Regions from separate parts of the Streptomyces sp. TLI_146 genome, predicted to be linked through region 3. Evidence: riboswitches for the same ligand, from Rfam matches in the RefSeq annotation. Region 3 holds a riboswitch; each other region holds the start of a gene.
The links. Region 3 has a riboswitch for cobalamin ahead of BX283_RS12610 (cobalamin biosynthesis protein). Riboswitches for the same ligand answer to the same signal wherever they lie in the genome.
Positions count from the first base shown of each region.

Region 1: linked by a shared signal. The riboswitch ahead of BX283_RS36545 (iron ABC transporter permease) and the one ahead of BX283_RS12610 (cobalamin biosynthesis protein) in region 3 are both predicted to bind cobalamin.
Region 2: linked by a shared signal. The riboswitch ahead of BX283_RS15010 (prenyltransferase/squalene oxidase repeat-containing protein) and the one ahead of BX283_RS12610 (cobalamin biosynthesis protein) in region 3 are both predicted to bind cobalamin.

Region 1 is NZ_PJMX01000001.1:8,215,776-8,222,903, forward strand. Features, by position in the region: gene BX283_RS41885 (helix-turn-helix transcriptional regulator) at 1-733, opposite strand, end outside; gene BX283_RS36540 (transglycosylase SLT domain-containing protein) at 1,036-1,716, shown strand; cobalamin riboswitch at 1,828-1,963, shown strand; gene BX283_RS36545 (iron ABC transporter permease) at 2,073-3,128, shown strand; gene BX283_RS36550 (ABC transporter ATP-binding protein) at 3,131-3,898, shown strand; gene BX283_RS36555 (ABC transporter substrate-binding protein) at 3,956-4,951, shown strand; gene BX283_RS36560 (hypothetical protein) at 5,069-5,278, shown strand; gene BX283_RS36565 (TetR/AcrR family transcriptional regulator) at 5,328-5,942, opposite strand; gene BX283_RS36570 (FAD-dependent oxidoreductase) at 6,026-7,128, shown strand, end outside.
Region 2 is NZ_PJMX01000001.1:3,298,083-3,305,210, forward strand. Features, by position in the region: gene lanKC (class III lanthionine synthetase LanKC) at 1-1,028, opposite strand, end outside; gene BX283_RS14995 (ferredoxin) at 1,347-1,580, opposite strand; gene BX283_RS15000 (aldehyde dehydrogenase) at 1,580-3,046, opposite strand; gene BX283_RS15005 (MBL fold metallo-hydrolase) at 3,222-4,277, shown strand; cobalamin riboswitch at 4,465-4,602, shown strand; gene BX283_RS15010 (prenyltransferase/squalene oxidase repeat-containing protein) at 4,718-5,977, shown strand; gene BX283_RS15015 (SCO2322 family protein) at 5,977-6,633, shown strand; gene BX283_RS15020 (energy-coupling factor transporter transmembrane component T) at 6,651-7,128, shown strand, end outside.
Region 3 is NZ_PJMX01000001.1:2,744,075-2,751,202, reverse strand. Features, by position in the region: gene cobN (cobaltochelatase subunit CobN) at 1-177, opposite strand, end outside; gene BX283_RS12615 (cobyric acid synthase) at 174-1,682, opposite strand; gene BX283_RS12610 (cobalamin biosynthesis protein) at 1,679-2,608, opposite strand; cobalamin riboswitch at 2,716-2,857, opposite strand; gene BX283_RS12605 (hypothetical protein) at 2,968-3,192, opposite strand; gene BX283_RS12600 (inorganic phosphate transporter) at 3,229-4,494, opposite strand; gene BX283_RS12595 (class II aldolase/adducin family protein) at 4,704-5,363, shown strand; gene BX283_RS12590 (alpha/beta hydrolase) at 5,440-6,564, shown strand; gene BX283_RS12585 (hypothetical protein) at 6,887-7,128, shown strand, end outside.

The DNA.
Region 1 (7,128 bases), 5.5 Mb from region 3:
GGGTGCACACCCTCGCGTACCGCCGGCGCGGATCGCGGGCGTGTTCGCGCGCCTCGAACGACAGGGAGGCGTAGCAGTATTCGATGAGCCAGTCCGGTGCCCCCTGCTGCTGCGCCATCATCGCCTGCCGCTGCCGGGCCTGGGGTGTCATCGCGGCGACCTTGCCCTCGGCGTCGACGACGAGCATGCCGGGCGGCAGCCCGAGCCCGGGGGGCGCGATGGGCCCGGTGGTCACGTAGCCGCGTACCGCGGCGATCAGCGGCGGCCCGACGTCGGCGATGCGGTGCCTGTCGTCGATGTCGAACGGCCGGCCGTCATCGGCCCGCAGCAGTCCGAGCAGTCCCCACACGCCGCGGCCGTCCCGCAGGACCAGGCAGAGCTCCTCGCCGACCCCGTACCGGGCGAGCAGCCGGTCGTACGCGCTCGCGCGGAAGCGGCGGTCCGCGACGAGTACCGGCACACTCTGCCGTGCCAGGCGGGCCAGTTGGGGGTAGTTGGCGCCCCGGGCGGCGATGGTCATCAGCTCATGGCCGAGATCCGGTCCGTACCCGTGCCAGAACCCCAGCGCGGTGGCGCCCACTCCCAGCGACGGGTTCATCACCACCAGCCGCAGCGCGTCATGCGCGACCACGGGCGCGATCACCCCGGACAGGGCGGCCCCCGTGTCCTCGACCCCGGCGCCCGGCACCAGCACCTCGCGCAGGTCCCGGTACAGCCGTTCTCCCCCTGGCATCACGTCCCCAGTGTGGGCCCCCGCCCGCCGGGCGGACCAGCCCATCGATCCGGACATTTGGGAATGGCCGACTCCGGCCTGGGAGGCGGGGCGCAGCATCCTAAGCGCGCGGCACCTTCTTGGGGGCCAGATTGGAAGGACTGGTGGGGCGGATGAGGTGTGAGGTTTCACACGCGGCAGACAATTGCCTCGCCGTATCACCTTCCAGCAGAGTCAGGGATCAGTCAGGCCCCGCCTACGACACCCTCGTACCCGGGTACCCCGGTACCCGCACCATTCCATCACTGCTGGAAGGAAAGCGTGTGAGCCGGAGCTCGGTCCGGGGTTTCGCGGTGGCGTCGGCCACCGCGGTCACCACCGTTGGCGCCGTAGTCGGCATTGCCGCAGGCGGTCCCGCGGCCGCCTCGAACGACAACGTCGAGGCGACCGCAGCGGATTCGACCCTCTTCGCGGACATTCCCGCCGGCCAGCAGGCCCAGGTGCAGACCGCGTCCCTGACACTGCAGGCCGACGCGCAGTCCGCGCAGGCGAGCGCCGCGGCGAAGAAGTCCGCCGAGGAAGCCGCCCGCAGGCAGGCGGCCCGCGACGCCAAGTCGAAGAAGGGTGCCGCCGAGAAGGCCGCGAAGGACCGCGACCTGGAGAAGCAGAGCGCGAGCCGCTCGACGGGCCGAAGCCCTCTCCAGACCCAGAGCTCCTACTCGGTCGCCGAGGTCCAGGCGATCGCCCGTCAGATCGTCCCGGCGTCCCAGTTCCAGTGCTTCAGCCACATCGTGGACAACGAGTCGAGCTGGAACTACCGGGCCACCAACGGCAGTGCCTACGGCCTCGTCCAGGCGCTGCCGGGCACGAAGATGAGCTCCGTGGCCCCGGACTGGCAGACCAACCCGGCCACGCAGATCAAGTGGGGCCTGAACTACATGAACCAGCGCTATGGCAGCCCCTGCGGCGCCTGGTCGTTCTGGCTGTCCCACAACTCGTACTGACGCCACTCGTACGGACGTGCTTTCGCCGCGTTCGGATCACCCGCGAGCCGCCCCGTCCCCTCACTGATCGGTGTGTTCCGGCTGCGCCGGTGGACGGCAAACGCACTGAAGGCGGCGTTTGTTAGGCTCCATTCGTCTCCCGCGGGGGAAGTCCGGTGAGAACCCGGCGCTGACCCGCAACGGTGTGCACGGCTGACCGACGGTCGCCGTGCGAGCCCGATCGCCCGTGGGGGGCCTGCGACCCGTTGACTGCTCGCCGTGGACTGCGAGAGGGGACCGCGCGGTCGGCACGGCCGTACGGGCTGTCTCCTGCTTGACGTCCAGCCGGTGGGCCCAGGTGAAGGACGGTCCCCACCGTGCGCCGAAGTACGGCACCCAGCCGGATACCCGTGCTGCCGCTCAGCCTCGGCCTGGGACTGCTGCTTGTGCTGTCGCTCGGCTGTGGTGTCGGACTCGGGGCCGCCGAGGTCGGCTGGGCGGACGTGCCCCGTTTCCTGTGGGCCGGACTCACCGGCGGAACCGTGTCGGCGGGTGACGCGGCCGCGTACACCATCGTCTGGGAGATCCGGTTACCGCGGGTCCTGCTCGGCGCGGTCGTCGGGGCGGGGCTCGCGGCCGTCGGTGTGGCCGTACAGGCGATGGTCCGCAACGCGCTGGCGGATCCGTTCGTCCTGGGCATCTCCTCCGGCGCCGCGGTGGGCGCCAACGCCGTCATCCTGCTGGGGGCGTTCGCGGGACTCGGGGTGTGGGCGCTGTCGGTCTCGGCGTTCGCCTCGGCGCTCGCGGCCATGGTGCTGGTGTACGCCGTGGCCCGCTCGCCCCGTGGGCTGACTCCGCTGCGGCTGATCCTGACGGGTACGGCGCTGGCGTACGGATTCGAGGCGCTCACCACGGTCATGGTGTTCGGCGCGGCCCGGGGCGAGGCCGCCCGGTCGGCGATGATGTGGCTGCTGGGCAGTCTGGGCGGAGCGACCTGGGCGCAGGTGCCGATCGCCGCGGTGACCGTGGCGGCCGGGTGGGTGTGGCTGCGGTGGCGGGCGGAGTCGCTCAACGCGCTCGCCATGGGGGACGAGACCTCGGCCGCGCTCGGTGTCCCGCCGTCGCGGCTGCGCCGGGAGTTGTTCCTCGTCACCGCGGCGGTCACCGGGACCGTCGTCGCGGTCAGCGGAGCCATCGGGTTCGTCGGGCTGATGGTGCCGCACGTCGTACGCATGGTGGTGGGCGCGGACCACCGGCGGGTGCTGGCCGTGGCTCCTTTCGCGGGAGCGGTGCTGCTGGTGTGGGCGGATGTGCTGTCCCGGCTGCTGCTCGCCCCGGCCGAGCTGCCCGTGGGCGTCATCACGGCGGTGGTGGGTGTTCCCGCGTTCGTCCTGCTGATGCGGCGCGGCGGCTATGCCTTCGGAGGTGGCTGACCGTGCGGATCGACATCGACGGTGTGACGGTCGAGGCCGCTCGTACCCGGCTGGTCGACGACGTCCGACTCACCGTGGACAGCGGGGCGTTCGTGGGACTCGTCGGCCCGAACGGCAGTGGAAAGTCGACGTTGCTGCGCAGTGTGTACCGGGCGCTGCGGCCCACCGGGGGAGTGGTCCGGCTGGACGGCGACGATCTGCACGCCATGGATCCCCGGGCCGCCGCCCGGGCGCTGGCCGCGCTCCCGCAGGAGTCGTCCGCCGACTTCGACTTCACCGTGGCCGAGGCGGTCGCCATGGGACGGCTGCCGCACCGGGGGCGTACGGCGGCCTCTGACCGCGAGATCTGCGCGCGGGCCATGGAACGCACCGGTGTCGCCCACCTGGCCGACCGAGGTCTGCTCAGCCTGTCCGGCGGAGAGAAGCAGCGCGTCCTCATCGCTCGCGCCCTCGCCCAGCAGCCGCAGGTGCTCGTGCTCGACGAGCCGACCAACCACCTGGACATCGCCCACCAGTTGGACGTCCTCTCCCTCGTCCGCGACAGCGGGGTGACGGTGTTGGCCGCGCTGCACGACCTCAACCTCGCCGCGGCCCACTGCGACCTCCTGTATGTCATCGACGGCGGCCGGATCGTCGCCTCCGGCCCTCCGCACGACGTCCTCCAACCGGAGTTGCTCGCCCGGACGTTCGGTGTGCGCGCGCATCCCGTACGGCATCCCGGCACGGGCGCCGTCCAGCTCCTGTTCGACCTGCTCCCGCCCACCGCGTGAGACCACCGCGCGTAAGACCCGCGCACGACCACCACGTAAAACCACCTAAGGACGCCCATGCGCAAGTTGCTCGCCGTCGCCCTCTGCCTCGTCGTGACCACCGGTTGCGGTGCGAAGGTCGAGCGGCCCGAGGACGCGAAGTCCGCGGCGGTCACCCTCACCAACTGCGGCCGCGAGGTGACGTACGAGAAGGTCCCCGAGCGGGTGGTCACCAACGATGTCGGCATCACCGAAATCATGCTGGCCCTGGGGCTGGAGGACCGTATGGCCGGGTTCGCCATGCCCGACGACAAGGGAGACCTGGGCGACGTGCCGTGGAAGGACGGCTACGACAAGGTCCGTTGGCTCTCGAAGGACCAGCTCACCAAGGAGAACGTCCTCGACGCCCGCGCCGACCTCGTCTTCGCGGGCTGGAACTACGGTTTCCGCGAGGAAGGCGGCTTCACCCCCGATGCCTTGGCCAAGCTCGGCATCCCCTCGTACATCCTCACGGAGTCCTGCCGCAACAGCCGTACGAAGACGTCGCGCGGCATCATGCCGCCCCTGGACGCCCTCTATGCCGACCTGACCAACCTGGGCAGGCTGTTCGGCGTCGAGAAGCGGGCCGCCGCGCTGATCACCGACTTCAAGAAGCGCATCGCGGACGTACGCGCGAAGGCTCCCAAGGGCGCCGACCGGCCGACCGTCTTCCTCTACGACAGTGGCCGCGACCAGCCCTTCACCTCCGGCCGCTACGCCGCCCCGGAACAGATCATCACCGAGTCCGGCGGCGTCAACGTCATGCACGACGTGGCGGACTCGTGGACCACGGTCGGCTGGGAGAGCGTCGTCGAGCGCAACCCCGACGTGATCGTCGTCTGCGACTACGGGGAGGTGAGCGCGGAGGAGAAGAAGAAGTTCCTCCTGTCCCACCCTCCGCTGCGGGACGTCTCCGCGGTCAAGAACCGGCGCATCTTCACGCTCGACTACGTCGACCTGGTCGAGAGCCCCCGCAACCCGTCGGCGATCGCCCGCTTCGGCGCGTATCTGCGGACGGTGGCGGGAAAACGGTGAGAGGCACCCACGATCGCGATTGCCGTGATCACCAGCCGACCGGGCGCACTCCGACTCGTCCGCGTTGATGGCGGGGGTGCCCTGGTCCGCCTCCGGGACCGGTGTCACCATGCGTCCATGGCGTGGGAGATGGCCGAAGGGCCAGGGGGGAGCGCGGCGAACGCGGCGCCGGCCGCCGGAGCGGCCGCCTTCGTCGGGGCCGTGGCGGACGACCGGTTGAGCCAGTCGCTCGGCTGGGGGGTGTGGGGCGTCCTGACCACGGTGGGTTTGGGGCTGTGGGCCGCGCGCCTGGAGCGGGGCCGCCCAGCCGACCCCGTCGGTCGGTAGGCCGCCGCACCACGCGTCGCCGTACCACCGCCAACCGTGCGCGAACGCGTCAGGGTGCCTCGGCGAGGGCCGCGTCGATCATCCGGCGGGCGGTCACGGTCAGTTCGGCCAGGTCCGGGGCCGGGCGGGAGCTGGCGAGGGCTCCGGCCAGCCTGTCGTAGAGCAGTCCGTCCGTCCATGCCGCGAGGAGTTCGGCGGCCTCCTGGGGCCGGTCCGTGCCGAGCGAGGCCAGGAGTTCGGCGGCCCGGGCACGCGCGCCCTGTCCTGCCCGGTGGAGCTCCGGCGCCAGCTCGGGGTTGCGGGCCGCCTCCAGGCTGAGTTCGAAGCGGGCGAGTTGGCGCTCGCGGCCCACCGTCAGCCAGCGGTACAGCAGCCCTGCCAGGACCGCCGCGACCGCCTCCCGGTCCGGAGGCGCCGCGGCGAGGGCGCCGCCACTCTCGATGTCACCCAGGTCAAGTTCCGCCAGCCGCTGGTAGCAGGCGCCGATCAGCGCCGCCCTCGTACGGAAGTAGTACGAGGTGCTGCCCGTCGGCAGCCCCGCCGCGCTGTCGACGGCGCGGTGGGTCAGGCCGCGCAGCCCGGCGGCGGCCACGAGGCCGATCGCCGTGTCCGCGATCACCGTGCGGCGGTCCGGTGTGGATGAAGGAGTGCGAGGGGTGGACATGGCCTCACTCTACAGCTGTAGAGTGAGGCCATGTCCACTACAGATGTAGAGGGCTACTCGGGGCGGGAAGGACGTGGTGCGGGATGTCAGGGAATCAGCGTCGTGCGGTCGTGGTCGGCGCGGGGATCGGCGGGCTCACGGCGGCCGTGGCCCTGCACCGCCGCGGCTGGCAGGTCACCGTCTGCGAGCGGGCGCCCGAGCCGACCGCCGTGGGCGCCGGAATCGTCCTCGCCCCCAACGCCCTGCGCGCCTTCGACACCATCGACTTCGATGTCACCAGGGCCGCGGGCAGCGCCGCACCCGCCGCGCTCGGCCTGCGCCGTCCCGACGGCGGGTGGCTGCAGCGCGCCGACACCGCCGCCCTGACGGCCCGTTACGGGACTCCTCCGCTCGCCGTGCACCGCGCGGCCCTGACCGAGGCCCTGGCCGCCGATCTCCCCGAGGGCACGATCCGCTACGGCGCCGCTGTCACCGCCGTGGACGGCGTCGACGCCATGGCCGACCGGCCGGTGGTCCGTACCCCGTCGGGCGACTTCACCGCCGACCTCGTGGTCGCCGCCGACGGGATCCACAGTCCGCTGCGCCGACGCCACCACCCGGCCCACCCCGGCCTCCACTACAGCGGCGAGACCGCCTGGCGCACCGTGCTGCCCGCCGACGGGCCGGCCCCGGCGGCGGCCGCCGAGACCTGGGGCCGCGGTGAGCGCTTCGGCGTCGTCCCGCTCGCCGACGGCCGGGTCTACCTCTACGCGACCGCCGTCGCCCCCGAGGGATACCGCCCCGCCGACCCCCGCGCCGAACTCCTGCGCCGGTACGGCACCTGGCACGACCCGATCCCGGCGCTGCTGGAACGCGTCGATCCGGCGGCCCTGCTCCAGCACGACCTCCACGACCTGGCCGCCCCGCTTCCCCGTTACCACCAGGGCCGCCTCGCCTGGCTCGGCGACGCCGCCCACGCCATGACCCCCAACCTCGGCCAGGGCGGCTGCCAGGCCATCGAGGACGCCGTCGTCCTCGCCCACCTCCTCGACGGCGCCGACGTGACCGACACACCCGCCGCCCTGGCCGCCTACAGCGCGGCCCGGTGCGCCCGCACCGACGCCCTGCGGATCCGGTCCCGCCGCGCGGGCCGGATCGCCGCCCTCACCCACCCCTTCGCGGTGGCGGCCCGCGACTTCGCCGTCCG
Region 2 (7,128 bases), 550 kb from region 3:
GGGTCGGGGTCGACGGCCAGCAACGGGTGGCGCTCGGCGAAGAACGCGTTCAGCGTGCGCCCCTCCAGGAAGTCCATGACCAGGAAGCGGTGACCGCCCAGCTCGAACCAGTCGCGCACCTCGGGCGCCACGCCGAGCCCCGAGAGCCGCTCCAGGGCCGCCTTCTCCCGCTCCAGACGGGTGACCGCGTCGCAGCCGTCACCGGCCAGCCCGGCGTACGGCCGGGCCTCCTTGAGGACGACCTTGCTGCCGTCGCGCGAGTCCGTCCCGGCGTACACACCGCCGCCGTTGGAGAAGTGCAGGGCCCGCTCGATGCGGTACGGCAGGTCGGCGACCGTCGTCGCGTTGCGCGCCTCCAGCTGGGGCCGCAGGAACGGCGGCAGCGCCACCCACTCGGGCACCTGGAAGGCCGGGTCGCGGCGGTCGGGCACCAGCTCGCCCCGGGCGTTCTCGATCGCGGGGACCAGCGCCCCGCCCTCGCCGACGCAGTGCCGCTCGACGAATCCCCCGTAACGGACGTACAGGGGCCCGGAGTTCCAGCGCAGATCGGTGAGGATGTACGGGCCCGGCTCACCCTCCAGGAGCTCGCCGAGCTCGGTGAGTATGCGCTCCAGCTCCTCCACCCCGGACGGGTAGATCGTGGCGAACTTCCCGCTCGAACCACGCCCGGCGTACTTGGAGTTGCGCAGGTGCAGCGGCTGGCGGCCCGGCACGAACTTGAACGGGATCTCTCTGGGGACGCAGTACTCCCACACCTGCGCGGCCATCTTCTCGGCGTTGTCCAGACACGCCGAGACGTGGATCTTCCAGCCCTGGAGGAGGGCGCCCGGGCGCGGTTCGCCGGCCGCGTTCACCGGGTTGAAGTGGAGCCAGTCCCCGGAGAGGAAGGTGCGCCACCCCTCGGGGACCGGGCGCTGGGCGGCCTCGAAGAGCGGGACCCGCTCACCGGTCCTGGACGAGGACAAACGGTCCGGAGTCTCGTAGAAATGCCTGTCGGCCAGGCAGAAGACCTCGTACCGCTTGTCCATCGTTCCCCCCTCGGTGGCGTGGCAACGAAGGTGCCACGCCTGCCGGGGGCCGGACAGTCGCATGTGTCATGCGGTCACTGTGCGGTACGCATGGGTCAACCTGCGTTCGTAGAGGTTCGAACAGGGGTGCGGGGCCCGGCAATTCGGCTGCGGGCCGTCCCCAACTGATCGCGCCCGCGCGGCGGAGCCGCAAATGTCACAGCCCCGCGCTCCTTAAGTGCCGCTGCGCGGCAATCCCCTGGGCGCCCCGAAGGGGCGCTTCCAGGGGCGCGGGGAACTGCGCGACCAGCCACCGACGGCCCGCAGACAAACGACGGCTCACTCCTCGGGAGGAAAGACCGGCTCGCCGGACTCAAGCAGGCTGATGCTGATGGCCTCCACCGGGCACCCCTCGGCCGCGGCGAGGACAAGTTCATCGGCGTCGATGTCGGCGGCCCGCGGCCGGGACTGCCGGGCCGTGTCCAGCCCGAACCCCTCCGGCGCGGTGTTCACGCACATCCCCGACCCGATGCACACGCTCCGGTCCACCTCGACGTGCCAGCGGTCCCCCATCACGCCTCGCCCCCGTACCCGGCGGGCAGATGGATCATCTTGTGCTCCAGGTACTCGCTGAGCCCCTCGGGCCCGAACTCCCGCCCCAGACCGGAGTTCTTGTAGCCGCCGAACGGGCCGAACATGTCCAGGCTGAAGGTGTTCACGTTGAACGTGCCGGTGCGCACCCGCCGGGCGAAGTCGATGCCGTGCTCGACGTCGCCGGTCCACACGCTGCCGCTGAGCCCGTACTCGGAGTCGTTCGCGATCGCCAGCGCCTCGGCCTCGTCCGCGTACGGCAGGAGGCAGATCACCGGCCCGAAGATCTCCTCGCGGGCGATCCGCATGGAGTTGTCGACGGCGCCGAACAGCGTCGGCTCGACGTACCAGCCCCGGTCCCGCCCCGGCGGACGGCCGCCGCCCGCAAGGATCTTGGCACCCTCCTCCTGGCCGATCCGGATGTAGTCGAGCGAGCGCTGCTGCTGCCGTTTGGCGACCAGCGGGCCGACCTGGGTCGCCGGGTCGAGCGGGTCGCCGACGACCAGCTGCCCGGCGGCGGCCGCGAACGCCTCCGCGAACTCGTCGTAACGGCTCGCGGGCGCCAGGATCCGGGTCTGGGCGACGCACGCCTGCCCGTTGTTCATCCACGCGGCCGGTACGACTCCGGCGACCGTCGACGCCAGGTCGGCGTCGGGCAGCACGACGGCGGCGGACTTGCCGCCCAGCTCCAGGGTGACCCGGGTGAGGTTGCGCGCGGCGACCTCCATCACGCGCCGCCCGGCCGCCACCGACCCGGTGAACGACACCTTGTCCACATCCGGGTGCCCGACCAGGTACTCGCTGACCTCCCGGTCGGCGGGCAGGATCGAGAGCACGCCCTCCGGCAGCCCGGCCTCGCGGGCGATGTCGCCGAGTATGTACGCGTCGAGGGGCGTCTCCGGGGACGGCTTGAGCACCACCGAGCACCCGGCGAGCAGCGCGGGCGCGAGCTTGGCGGCGGCCACGAACTGCGGGACGTTCCACGGGACGACGGCCGCCACCACCCCGACCGGCTCGCGCCGCACCAGGATCGGCCCGAGGACCCCGGCGCGCCGCTCCTCGTACGGGAAGTCGCGCGCGACGGTGATGGCCGCGTCCCAGACCATCATCGCGCCGAGGGCCTGGGCGAGGACGCTCCAGGAGTACGGGGAGCCGTTCTGCGAGCTGATGGAGCGGGCGATCTCCTCGTGGCGCAGGGCGATCGCGTCCTTGATACGGGTGACGACCTCGATGCGGTCGGCGAGCGGCAGCCGTGGCCAGGGCCCCTCGTCGAAGGCCCGGCGGGCGGTGGCGACGGCGTGGTCGACGTCGGCCCGGGAGGCGTGCGGCACCCGGCCGATGACCTGTTCGGTGTGGGGCGAGACGACGTCGATGACGTCGGTTCCGCGGGGGTCGGTGAGTTCCCCGCCGATGTAGAGCCGGGTGTGCTCGATGAGATCGCTGGTCATGGCGTGGCGCCTCCCGCTGCGGTCCATTTTCTGACGGCATTTCAGATCTGCCAGAACTGATACCAGTTCCCCTATGAGGAGTCCACGGACGGGAGACCTCTTGAGGCCCGGACTGAAACACGTTCTACTGTGACCTGTCGGTGCCCACCGGGGCGGTCGGAGACGAGGCTGATCCATGACGCAGATGGCACGGGGGACGCGGGTGGCCGACCACGGCGGGGGCGTCCACTCGATCGAGGTGCCCATCCCGGACAACCCGCTCGGCCACACGCTGGTGTACGTGGTCGACACCGGCCGGGGCCCGGTCCTGGTCGACACGGGGTGGGACGACCCGGCGTCCTGGGACACGCTGACGGACGGCCTGCGGCGGCTCGGCACCGAGGTCGCGGACATCCACGGGGTGGTGCTCACCCACCACCACCCCGACCACCACGGGCTCTCCGGCCGGGTGCGGGAGGCGTCCGGGGCGTGGCTCGCGATGCACGCGGCGGACACGGCGGTGGTCCGGCGCACCCGGGAGGCGGAGCCGGGGGCCTGGCTGTCCTATCTCGTGGAGAAGCTGACGGCGGTGGGGGCGCCGGAGGACCACCTCGCGCCGCTGCGGGCGGCACGGGCGCGGGGTTCCGCCCGGTCGCTGCCGGGCCTGCGGGCGGCTCTGCCCGACCGGGAGATCGTCCCCGGCGACCTGCTGCCGCTGCCGGGCCGCCGGCTGCGGGCGATCTGGACGCCCGGTCACACGCCGGGCCACGTCTGCCTCCACCTGGAGGAGCGGCACCCCTCGGACCGCCCGGGTCACGGCCGCCTGTTCTCGGGCGACCACCTGTTGCCCGGGATCACTCCGCACATCGGGCTGTACGAGGACCCCGACGACGCGACGGTGACCGATCCCCTCGGCGACTACGTGTCCTCCCTTGAGCGGGTGGGCCGCCTGGGGGTGGCGGAGGTGCTCCCCGCCCACCAGCACACGTTCACGGACGCGGCCGGGCGGGTCCGTACGCTCCTCGCCCACCACGAGTCCCGCCTGGCGGACCTGCTCTCCCTGCTGGCGGCCGAGCCCCTCACCCCCTGGCAGCTGGCGGTCCGGATGGAGTGGAACCGCCCCTGGTCGCAGATCCCCTACGGCTCGCGCAACATCGCGGTGTCGGAGGCGGAGGCGCATGTACGGCGACTGGTGAAGCTGGGGCGGGCGGAGGGGGTACCGGGCCCGCCGCTGGCGTACCGGGCGGTTTAGCCCCCGCCCCGCCCCTTCCCGGGGCTGCGCCCCGGACCCCGGCACCCAGGGGATCGCCGCGCAGCGGCACTCAAGGGGCGCGGGGAACTGCGCGAGCAACCCAGCACGGTCCGCAGACGAAGCACCCGGCCGCCCGCCCAGGGCTTTCGGGAAGGGGTGGGGTGGGGGATCACGCCCGCCGCAGGCGGAAGCTACAGTGAACCCGTCGTCCATGCCCGTACGGGGGAAAGCCGGTGCGAATCCGGCGCTGACCCGCAACCGTGAATATGTCGTCGCCCGCCCGGCGCGACAAGCCGGACCACCCCGACGGACATGACCGGCTCAGCGGTCACCGGCAAGCACGCCGATGACCGGCCCCGTCGAGGTACACGGAGCCACGAGCCGGCGTGCCCCCGCGCCCGCCGCGCCGTCCGGCCCCCGCAGGAGAGGCACCGCCCGCCATGACCGTACGCCGCTGCGCCGCAGCGCTCGCCGTCGCCACCGTCGCCCTCGGCGCTGCCGCCCCGGCCGCCCTCGCCGACGGCACGGCGCCGTCCTCCCCCGCCAAGACCCTCCCGCAGGGGCTGTACGGGACGAAGGACCCCGCGTTCGACGGCGTCTGGCGGCAGTCGCTCGCCCTGCTCGCCCAGAGCACGGTCGGCGTGAAGCCCGCCGCGCAGGCGGTGACGTGGCTGACGGGTCAGCAGTGCGACACCGGCGGCTTCTCCTCGTACCGTGCCGACGCCGCCAAGCCGTGCGACGCCAAGACGGTGCTCGACACCAACGCCACCGCCGCCGCGGTCCAGGCCCTCGTCGCCCTCGGCGACCACACCGACGCCGTGACGAAGGGCGTCTCCTGGCTGAAGACCGTGCAGAACCCCGACGGTGGCTGGCCCTACAACCCCGGCGGCAAGAGCGACGCCAACTCCACCTCGGTCGTGATCGGCGCCCTCGCCGCCGCCGGTGAGAAGCCCGCCGACGCCAAGTCCGCCGTCAAGGACGGCCAGGGCGGCAAGTCGCCGCTGGACGCGCTGCTCACGTTCGCGATGCCGTGCGACAGCACGCCCGGCTCGGGCGCGTTCGCCTACCAGCCGGACCTGAAGACCTCGAAGCTGTACGCGAACGCCGACGCCAGCGCCGCCGCCGTGACCGCCTCGTACGGCAAGGGCCTCGCCGCCACCGCCGGGCACTCCGACGCCAAGGGCACCACCTGCGAGAAGGCGACCACGCCGGAGCAGGCCGCGCACAACGGCGCCGCGTACCTGGCCCGCACCATGGCCAAGTCGGGCCACCTCAACTCGATGATGCCGGGCGCCGAGAACCAGCCCGACTACGGCAACACCGCCGACGCCGTCGTGGCCCTCGCCGCCGACGGCCAGGAGGCCCAGGCCAAGGCGTCCCTCCAGTGGCTGGAGAAGAACGCGTCCGGCTGGGCCAAGGAGAACGGCCCGGCCGCGTACGCCCAGCTCGTCCTCGCCGCGAACGCCACCGGCGCCGACCCGAGGAAGTTCGGCGGCACGGACCTGGTGTCCCAGCTGAACGCCACGGGCCCGACCCCGGCGGGCACGCAGGCGGCCGACCAGACCAAGCAGGCCAAGTCCGACGAGAAGAAGGACGACTCCTCCAGCACGTCGGTGTGGTGGATCGTCGGCGTGTTCTTCGTGGCGAGCGTGGGCGTCGGCTTCCTCGTCAGCGCGCGCAAGAAGAACGCACAGAAGTGATGTCCGGGCACCGCCTCACGGCCGTGACCGGCCTCGCCCTCGCGCTGACGCTCGGCGCGGGGGCGGTGGCGGTGCCCGCACAGGCGTCGGGCTACCGCTACTGGTCGTTCTGGGAGCGCCAGGGCACGACCTGGACGTACGCCACGCAGGGCCCGGCCACCGCGCACCCCTCCGACGGCGACGTCCAGGGCTTCCGCTTCGCGGTCAGCGCGGACTCCAAGGACGCGGCGACCCCGCGCTCGGCGCCGACGTTCGCGCAGGTGTGCGCGTCGACACCGGCGAAGCCGGGCCGCAAGCGGGTCGCCCTCGCGCTCGACTTCGGCACCCCGCAGGACGCGCCGGGCGGCGAGACGCCCCCGGCACCGCGTACGGCGTGCGCGCAGGTCCCCGAGGACGCGACGACGGCGGACGCCCTGGCCGCGGTGGCCAAGCCGCTCCGCTACAACAGCGCGGCCCTGCTGTGCGCGATCGCGGGCTACCCGCACACGGGTTGCGGCGAACAGGTGTCGACGAAGAAGCCGGACACGCGGCCCAGCACCGCCGCTCCGGAGAAGTCCTCGGACTCCGGCCCGTCCCTGGGCCTGCTGGCGGGCATCGCGGCAGTCCTGGCCCTGGCAGCAGCAGCGATCTGGCAATCCCGCCGCCGCCGCGACTGACCGGCCGGAACCATCGGATGCCCAGGAACGACGACACCCGGCAGCCAGGTCCGGCGAGCAAGCCCGACGGGGAACCCACCGACTCCCCGCAGCCGCCGACGGCGAAGGCGCCCCACAAGAAGACCCGCACCGGCGAACGGACCGTCACAGGTGGAGCGGGTGGGTACGACAACCCGGCCGGAGGCCGGGTGCACCCACGACGGCCCGCGGCCGACGAACACCGCACCCCACGCCCCGCGCCCAAGCGGCACCGCACCCCACCCCCCGCGGCGAAGCGGCACCGCACCCCCTACACCACCCGCTCCAACGCCCTGCACCCCGGCGCCTGGTGGCTGTGGGCCATAGGGCTGGCCACGGCCGCTTCCCGCACCACCAACCCCCTCCTCCTCGCCCTGCTCGTGGCCGTCGCCGGCTACGTCGTCGCGGCGAGGCGTACGGACGCGCCGTGGGCCCGCTCGTACACCGCCTTCGTCAAGCTCGGCCTCGCCGTCGTCG
Region 3 (7,128 bases):
CCAGGCGCGCTTGCCGCCGAGCAGGCGCACGACGGCCACGGACGCGCCCTCGATCAGCGCGGGCAGCTCCTCGGCCACGTCGATACGGGTCGGGTTGCCGATCCGGAAGGGCGCCCCGGAGGCCCGGGCCGCCAGCAGATCCGTGTCGGCGGTCGACAACAACAGCACAGTGCTCATGCGGGTGCTCCAGGTGCGATGAAGGGAAGTCCTGCGGGCGCGCCCTGCTCGATGAGCCGCATGAGCGCGTCCGTGTCCGCGTGTTCTTCGATGAGGTCGCCGAGGCGGTCCAGCTGCTCTTCGCGCAGCGCGCCGAACGACGTGTCCGGGGCGGGCACGAAACGCCGTCCTGCGGCGCTCGCGACCGTCTCCAGGAACCGTCGTCTGAATCCGTCGCTCTCAAGTGACCCGTGCCAGTGCGTCCCCCAGACCGCACCGACCCGGCATCCGTCCAAGAAGGCTTCCCCGCCCAGCACTTCGGCGACGCCGTGGTGGATCTCGTATCCCTCCACGGACTCGCCCAGCGCCTCGCCGGTCGGCCGTGCAAGTGTCTTCGCGGGCGCGAACCGCACCCGTACGGGCAGCAGTCCGAGCCCCGTCACGGAACCCGCCCGTGACTCGACCTCGTCCTCGATGTGCTCTCCGAGCACCTGGAACCCGCCGCAGATCCCCAGCACCGGACGCCCTTCGGCCGCCCTGCGCGCCAGCTCCCGCGCCAGCCCCCGTTCCCTCAGCCATTCCAACGCCCGGACCGTGCCCCGGGTTCCCGGCACCACGACCAGATCCGCGTCGGCCAGCTCCTCGGGCCGGTCCACGAACCGTACGATCACGCCCGGTTCGGCGGCGAGGGCGTCCACGTCGGTGAAGTTGGACATCAGCGGGACGGCGCAGACCGCGACCCGCAGCACGTCCTCGCCGACCGGCGGCGCCACCACGGACTCGCGCACGGCGCCGCGCAACGACACCCGCAGGCCGTCCTCCTCGTCGATGCCGAGCCCGTGCGCGTACGGCAGGATCCCGTACGTATGACGACCGGTGAGACCGCGCAGCATGTCGATGCCGGGTTCGAGCAGCGAGACGTCGCCGCGGAACTTGTTGACGATGTACCCGGCGACCAGCGCCTGGTCCTCGGGGCTCAGCAGCGCCGTCGTACCGAAGAACGAGGCGAACACCCCGCCCCGGTCGATGTCGCCGACCACCACCACCGGCAGCTTCGCGGCGCGCGCGATGCCCATGTTGACGATGTCGGTACGCCGCAGATTGATCTCGGCCGGACTGCCCGCCCCCTCGCAGATCACGGCGTCATATGTGCCCCGCAGCCGCTCCAGGCAGTCCACGACGGTGCCGAGAAGCGCCTCCTGGCGCCCGCCGTGGTAGCCGCTGGCGCTCAGTTCGCCCACCGGCTTGCCCATGAGTACGACCTGGCTCGACCGGTCGCTCCCCGGCTTGAGCAGCACGGGGTTCATCAGCGCGGACGGCTCGACGCGCGCCGCCTGCGCCTGCATCGCCTGCGCCCGCCCGATCTCGGCGCCCTCGCGCGTGACGAACGAGTTGAGGGACATGTTCTGTCCCTTGAACGGCGCGACCTTCACGCCCTGGCGCACCAGCCACCGGCAGATCCCGGCGGTGACGACGCTCTTCCCGGCGTCCGACGTGGTGCCCGCGACCAGCAGTCCGCCGCTCATGTCCGTACCTTCCTCACCGCGATCGCCGCGCCAAGCGCCAGCCAGCCCACCCGGCGCGACAGCCGCACCGCCCGCTCGATGTCCGCGACCTCCACCGCCCGGCCGCCCCCGTTCAGGACGGGCCGGTGCTCCACGCGGCCGCCGTACGAGAGGGTGCCGCCCAGCCGTACTCCGAGCGCGCCCGCGAACGACGCCTCCACGGGGCCCGCGTTGGGGCTCGGGTGCTTGCGGGCGTCGTCGCGCCACGCGCGCGTGGCGCGACGCGGAGCGCCTCCGGCCGCCACCGCGAGTGCGGCGGTGAGCCGGGCGCCCGGCCAGCCCGCCACGTCGTCCAGGCGCGCCGAGGCCCACCCGTACCGCAGATGGCGCGGCGAGCGGTGGCCGACCATCGCGTCCAGCGTGTTGACCGCGCGGAAGGCGACCAGGCCCGGCACCCCCGCGAGCGCCCCCCACACCAGCGCGCCGACCACGGCGTCCGAGGTGTTCTCGGCGACGGACTCGACGACCGCGCGCGCGATGCCCGGCGCGTCCAGGGACTGCGGGTCGCGTCCGCACAGGTGCGGCAGGCGCGCGCGGGCCGCCTCGACGTCCCCGGCCTCCAGGGCGGCGCCGATCGCCCGGGCCTCCCGGCCCAGCGAAGTGCCGCCCACGACGGCCCAGGTGGCGGCGGCGGTCAGGGCGACGGACGCGGCGGGACGCCTGCGTACCGCGCGCGTGGCGAGCAGCGCGGTGCCCGCGGCGCCTCCGGCGCACACGGCGGTGTGCAGCGCGCCCCAGCCCCGGTGGTCGCGCCACAGCGCGCGCTCCACAGCGGCCGCGGCACGGCCGAACGCGGCGACCGGGTGCCCTCGGCGGGGGTCGCCGAGGAGGAGGTCGCCGAGGAGACCGGCGGTGGCGCCGTACGCGAAAGTGCGATCGGCACGCATGGGATCAGCCCGCCGCAACGCCGAGAAGGGCTCTGGTACTTCCGGGGGGTGCCGGCAACAGGCAGGCGCACATGGCGGTATGTCCTCACTCAGGGTGTCCGCGCCCTGGTACGACGTCGACCGGCGGTGAGAGTTCCTGGCTCACGGGGATGATTCCCCGATGACAGTGGCGGGACCGCGCCGGATTCGCACCGGCTTCCTCTTCTGCCGCCGTAATGGCTCGGGCAGTCCACCACGCCCGCGAACGCCCGTCAACTCGCTGCTGACCTGCGACGGGAGAGTGTGCCCAGGCACACAGAGAACCGCCCTCCGGCGGGGCCGGAGGGCGGTTCTGGGGGTGTGCGGTACCGCTCGCCGCGCTACTTGCCGACGATCAGGTTGATGCCGTACGCGACGGCCGCCGCGCAGAGCGCGAAGCAGAGGTAGGCGGTGGTGCGGGCGACGGCGACGTTGCCCTTGCCGGCCGCGGCCGACTGCTGCTTGCTGAGGCCGATGATCCCGACGGTGAACAGGCCCACCAGGCCGACGGTGACGATGAGGCTGACACCGAAGACGGTGCCGAGAGCTGCCCAGTCGATGTGCATGACGATTCCTTTGGGGTGCGGGCCGGGTCGGCCCGTTCAGACGGCAGCCGGGCGGGCCGGGTCGGCGGGGGCCACCGGGGCCGGCGCCGGGATGGTGGCCGTCAGATCGGCGGCCACGGCGGCGACGGTGGGCGGCGGGGTGACGGCGGCGATCGCGGTGGTCACGACGCCCGCGGGCTCGGCCGGGGACTCGGCCGGGGTGGCCGTGGCGGTGACGTCGTTGTGGTCGACCGGCTGGCGGCGCGACAGCTTCCAGATGAAGCCGGAGCCCGCGACCAGGAGGATCGCCACGAGGACGACGCCCCAGGTGCCCTGGCCGGTGAGGAACTCGGCGCCGGCGCCGACCAGACCCGCGGCGGGCAGGGTCAGGCCCCAGGCGATGAACATGCGGGTCGCGGTGGACCAGCGGACCACACCGCCCTTGCGGCCGAGGCCGGCGCCCATGACGGAGCCGGAGCAGACCTGGGTGGTGGAGAGCGAGAAGCCGAGGTGCGAGGAGGCCAGGATGACGGTCGCGGCACCGGACTGGGCGGCGAAGCCCTGCGGCGGCGCCAGCTCGGTCAGGCCCTTGCCCATGGTGCGGATGATGCGCCAGCCGCCGAGGTAGGTGCCCATGGCGATGGCCATGCCGGCCGAGACGATGACCCACATCGGGGGGTTGGCACCCGGGTGCAGCACTCCGCCGGTGACCAGGGCGAGGGTGATGATGCCCATCGTCTTCTGCGCGTCGTTGGTGCCGTGGGCGAGCGAGACGAGACCGGCGGAGGCGATCTGTCCGGCCCGGTAGCCCTTGGCGGTGGCCTTCTCGTCCGTATTCCGGTTGATCCGGTACGTCAGACGCGTGGCCAGCATCGAGGCGACGCCCGCGACGATCGGGGCGGCGACGGCGGGGAGCAGCACCTTGGTGACGACGGTCGAGCCGTTCACCGAGGACCAGCCGGCCGACATCACGGCCGCGCCGATCAGACCGCCGAACAGGGCGTGGGACGAGCTGGACGGCAGGCCGAGCAGCCAGGTCACCAGGTTCCAGAGGATGGCGCCGACGAGCGCCGCGAAGATGACCTCTGTTCTGATGCCCTTCTCGTTGATGATCCCGCCGGAGATCGTCTTGGCGACCTCCACCGACAGGAACGCGCCGACCAGGTTGAGCGCGGCGGACATGGCGACCGCGGCTTTGGGTTTCAGGGCGCCGGTCGAGATGGTCGTGGCCATCGCGTTGGCGGTGTCATGGAAACCGTTCGTGAAATCGAACACTAGAGCTGTCACGACCACAATGGCGAGCAGCAGCGTGATGTGTTCCATTTACCCAGGCAATCGTTCGACGTCAGTGGCTGGACGAACGTAAGTAACTTGGATGAACGGAAGGTGAACTGGGTCGGGCGTCACGGTGTATCTGACCGGTTTTTGATGCGGTCAGGCTCTGACAAACCCCGTGAACCGGTCATAGCGCCTATAGAAGAGATTCTGCTCACTCCGCCGCTCGCCGGGCGGAGCCTGCGAGGATCGCCCCCATGGGAGAGCCGAACGACTCAGCGGCGGTCGCCGCGGCCTGGGCCGAGCTGACCGCCACCGCGCGCCGCACCGCCGAGGAAGGCCTGGTCGTGGGCACCTCGGGCAATGTCTCCGTACGCGTCGGGGACCTGGTCCTGGTCACCCCCACCGGGGTCCCCTACGACCGCCTCGGCCCCGACGACACCGTCGCCGTCGACCTCACCGGCCACCAGGTGACCGGCTCGCTGCGCCCCACCAGCGAACTGCCCATGCACCTGGCCGTATACCGGAACACCGACGCCCTGGCCGTCGTCCACACCCACGCCGTGCACGCCACGGCCGTCTCCACCCTGGTCACCGAGCTCCCGCCGGTCCACTACATGACCGCCACGCTCGGTGGTCCGGTCCAGGTCGCGCCGTACGCGCTGTACGGGACCGAGGAACTGGCGCGGAACATGCTGGGCGCCCTCGAAGGCCGCACCGGCTGCCTCCTGCGGAACCACGGGACGATCACCTACGGAACCACCCTTTCCCAGGCATACGACCGCACCGCCCAACTGGAGTGGATGTGCCGCCTCTGGCTCGCCGCCTCCTCCGTCCCCGGCCGCACCCCCTCCCTGCTCTCCGCCGCCGACCTCGACCGGGCCGCCGAACAGTTCCGGGGATACGGGCAGCGCTGACGCCCCCGCACCCGGGCGTGCCCCGGTAGGCCCCCGCCCACTGGCCATGCCGCCGCGCACTGCCGACACTGGAACGGTGCGCCCGGCTACAGCGACGGCAGCGGCCGTCACCACACTCATCGGCGTCGGCGCGGCAGCGGTGGCCGCCGGACGGTACGCGAGCGACGCGGCCCTCAAGGCGCCGCCCGGCCGCCCGCTGCCCACCGACCCCGAACTCACCGTGCACGCCACCGGGCCCGGGCGGATCACCCTGACCCGCTGCCTGGCCTCGCTGCGCCCCGGCCTGTACGGGATCGAGGGGCCCGGCATCCGCGCGGTGGTCGGCGAGGTCGTCGACGTGCCGCACCCGGCGGACACCGTGGTGCGCCGCCTGGAGCTGGTCACCCGGGGCAGCCCGCAGCCGGGGGACCGGGTCCGGCTCACCCCGCAGCTCCACCACGGCACCCCCAAGGAGGCGCTCGGCGTCGACTACGAGGACGTGGAGATCCCCGCCGAGCTCGGGGTGCTGCCCGCCTGGCTGGTGCCGGGGGTGCGCAAGACCTGGGTGATCACCGTGCACGGCCTGGGCACCACCCGCGAGCACCCGCTCAACGTCATCGGGTTCCTGCACCACCGCCGGCTCCCCGTGCTCGACATCGCCTACCGGGGCGACGAGGGCGCGCCCCGCTCCCCGGACGGCCTCGGCCACCTCGGCGACTCGGAGTGGCGCGACCTCGACGCCGCCGTCCGGTACGCCGTGCGCTCCGGGGCCGAGCGCGTCATCCTGCACGGCTGGTCCACCGGCGCCACCATGGCGCTGCACGCCGCCGCGAGCTCCGGGATGCGCGAGCACATCCGGGGCGTCGTCCTCGACTCCCCGGTGCTCGACTGGGAGGGCACGCTGCGCGCCCTCGCCGTCGCCCACGGCGCCCCGAGCGCGCTGCTTCCACTCGCCGTCCGGGCCGCGCAGGGCCGCACCGGCCCGCACGGCGACCGTCTGCGCGAGGCCGCCGACCCGGCCGCCCTGAGCGTCCCGGCCCTGGTCTTCCACGGCCCCGACGACACTCTGGCCTCCTGGCACCTCACCCGTGAACTCGCGGCCCGCCGCCCCGATCTGGTGACCCTTCACGCGGTTCAGCACGCCCCGCACGCCTCGATGTGGAACGCCGACCCCGCCCGTTACGAGGAGGCGCTGCGGCGCTTCCTGACGCCGCTCATGTGACGCGCGGGGGCAAAGCACCCCAAGCGGCGCACGGGGGGGCGCGCCGCACCGCCCCGACGATCAGGGCGCCCATTCCGTTTCTGCAATCGGCCCGTCAACGGACCACGCCGCCCCGGGGGACAGCCCGGGACCCCGGCCGCGCCCGGCCCGTCCGGGAGCCGGACCTGACCCATTCCGTTTGGGCTTTCTGCCCGTCAGCGGGAAGACTGCATCCGTGACGTCCCGGAAGCCTGAAGAGAAGTTGCCGCGAGACTCCAGACTGCGGCTTGTCCGCGCACCGCACGCGAAGGATGCCCGACCGCTCGCCAGCGCCCGCCGGGCCGTGAGCGACCGCCGCTCCCGGGCGGGGTCCCGGCCGCCCGAGGGCACCCCGGCCGCCGCCGAACTGGCCCGCCAGGCCAGAGCGGTCCTCGCCGACGCCGTACGCGTCGCCCGCTGGGCCGACGCCGAGCGCGCCCGGGGCAACGCGCCCCGCCCCGCCGCGACGGGCACCCTGTCGGGCGCCGCCGCCGAACTGGCCGCCGCCACCCTTGGGCTGACACCCGCCCAGGTGCGGGAAGGCTG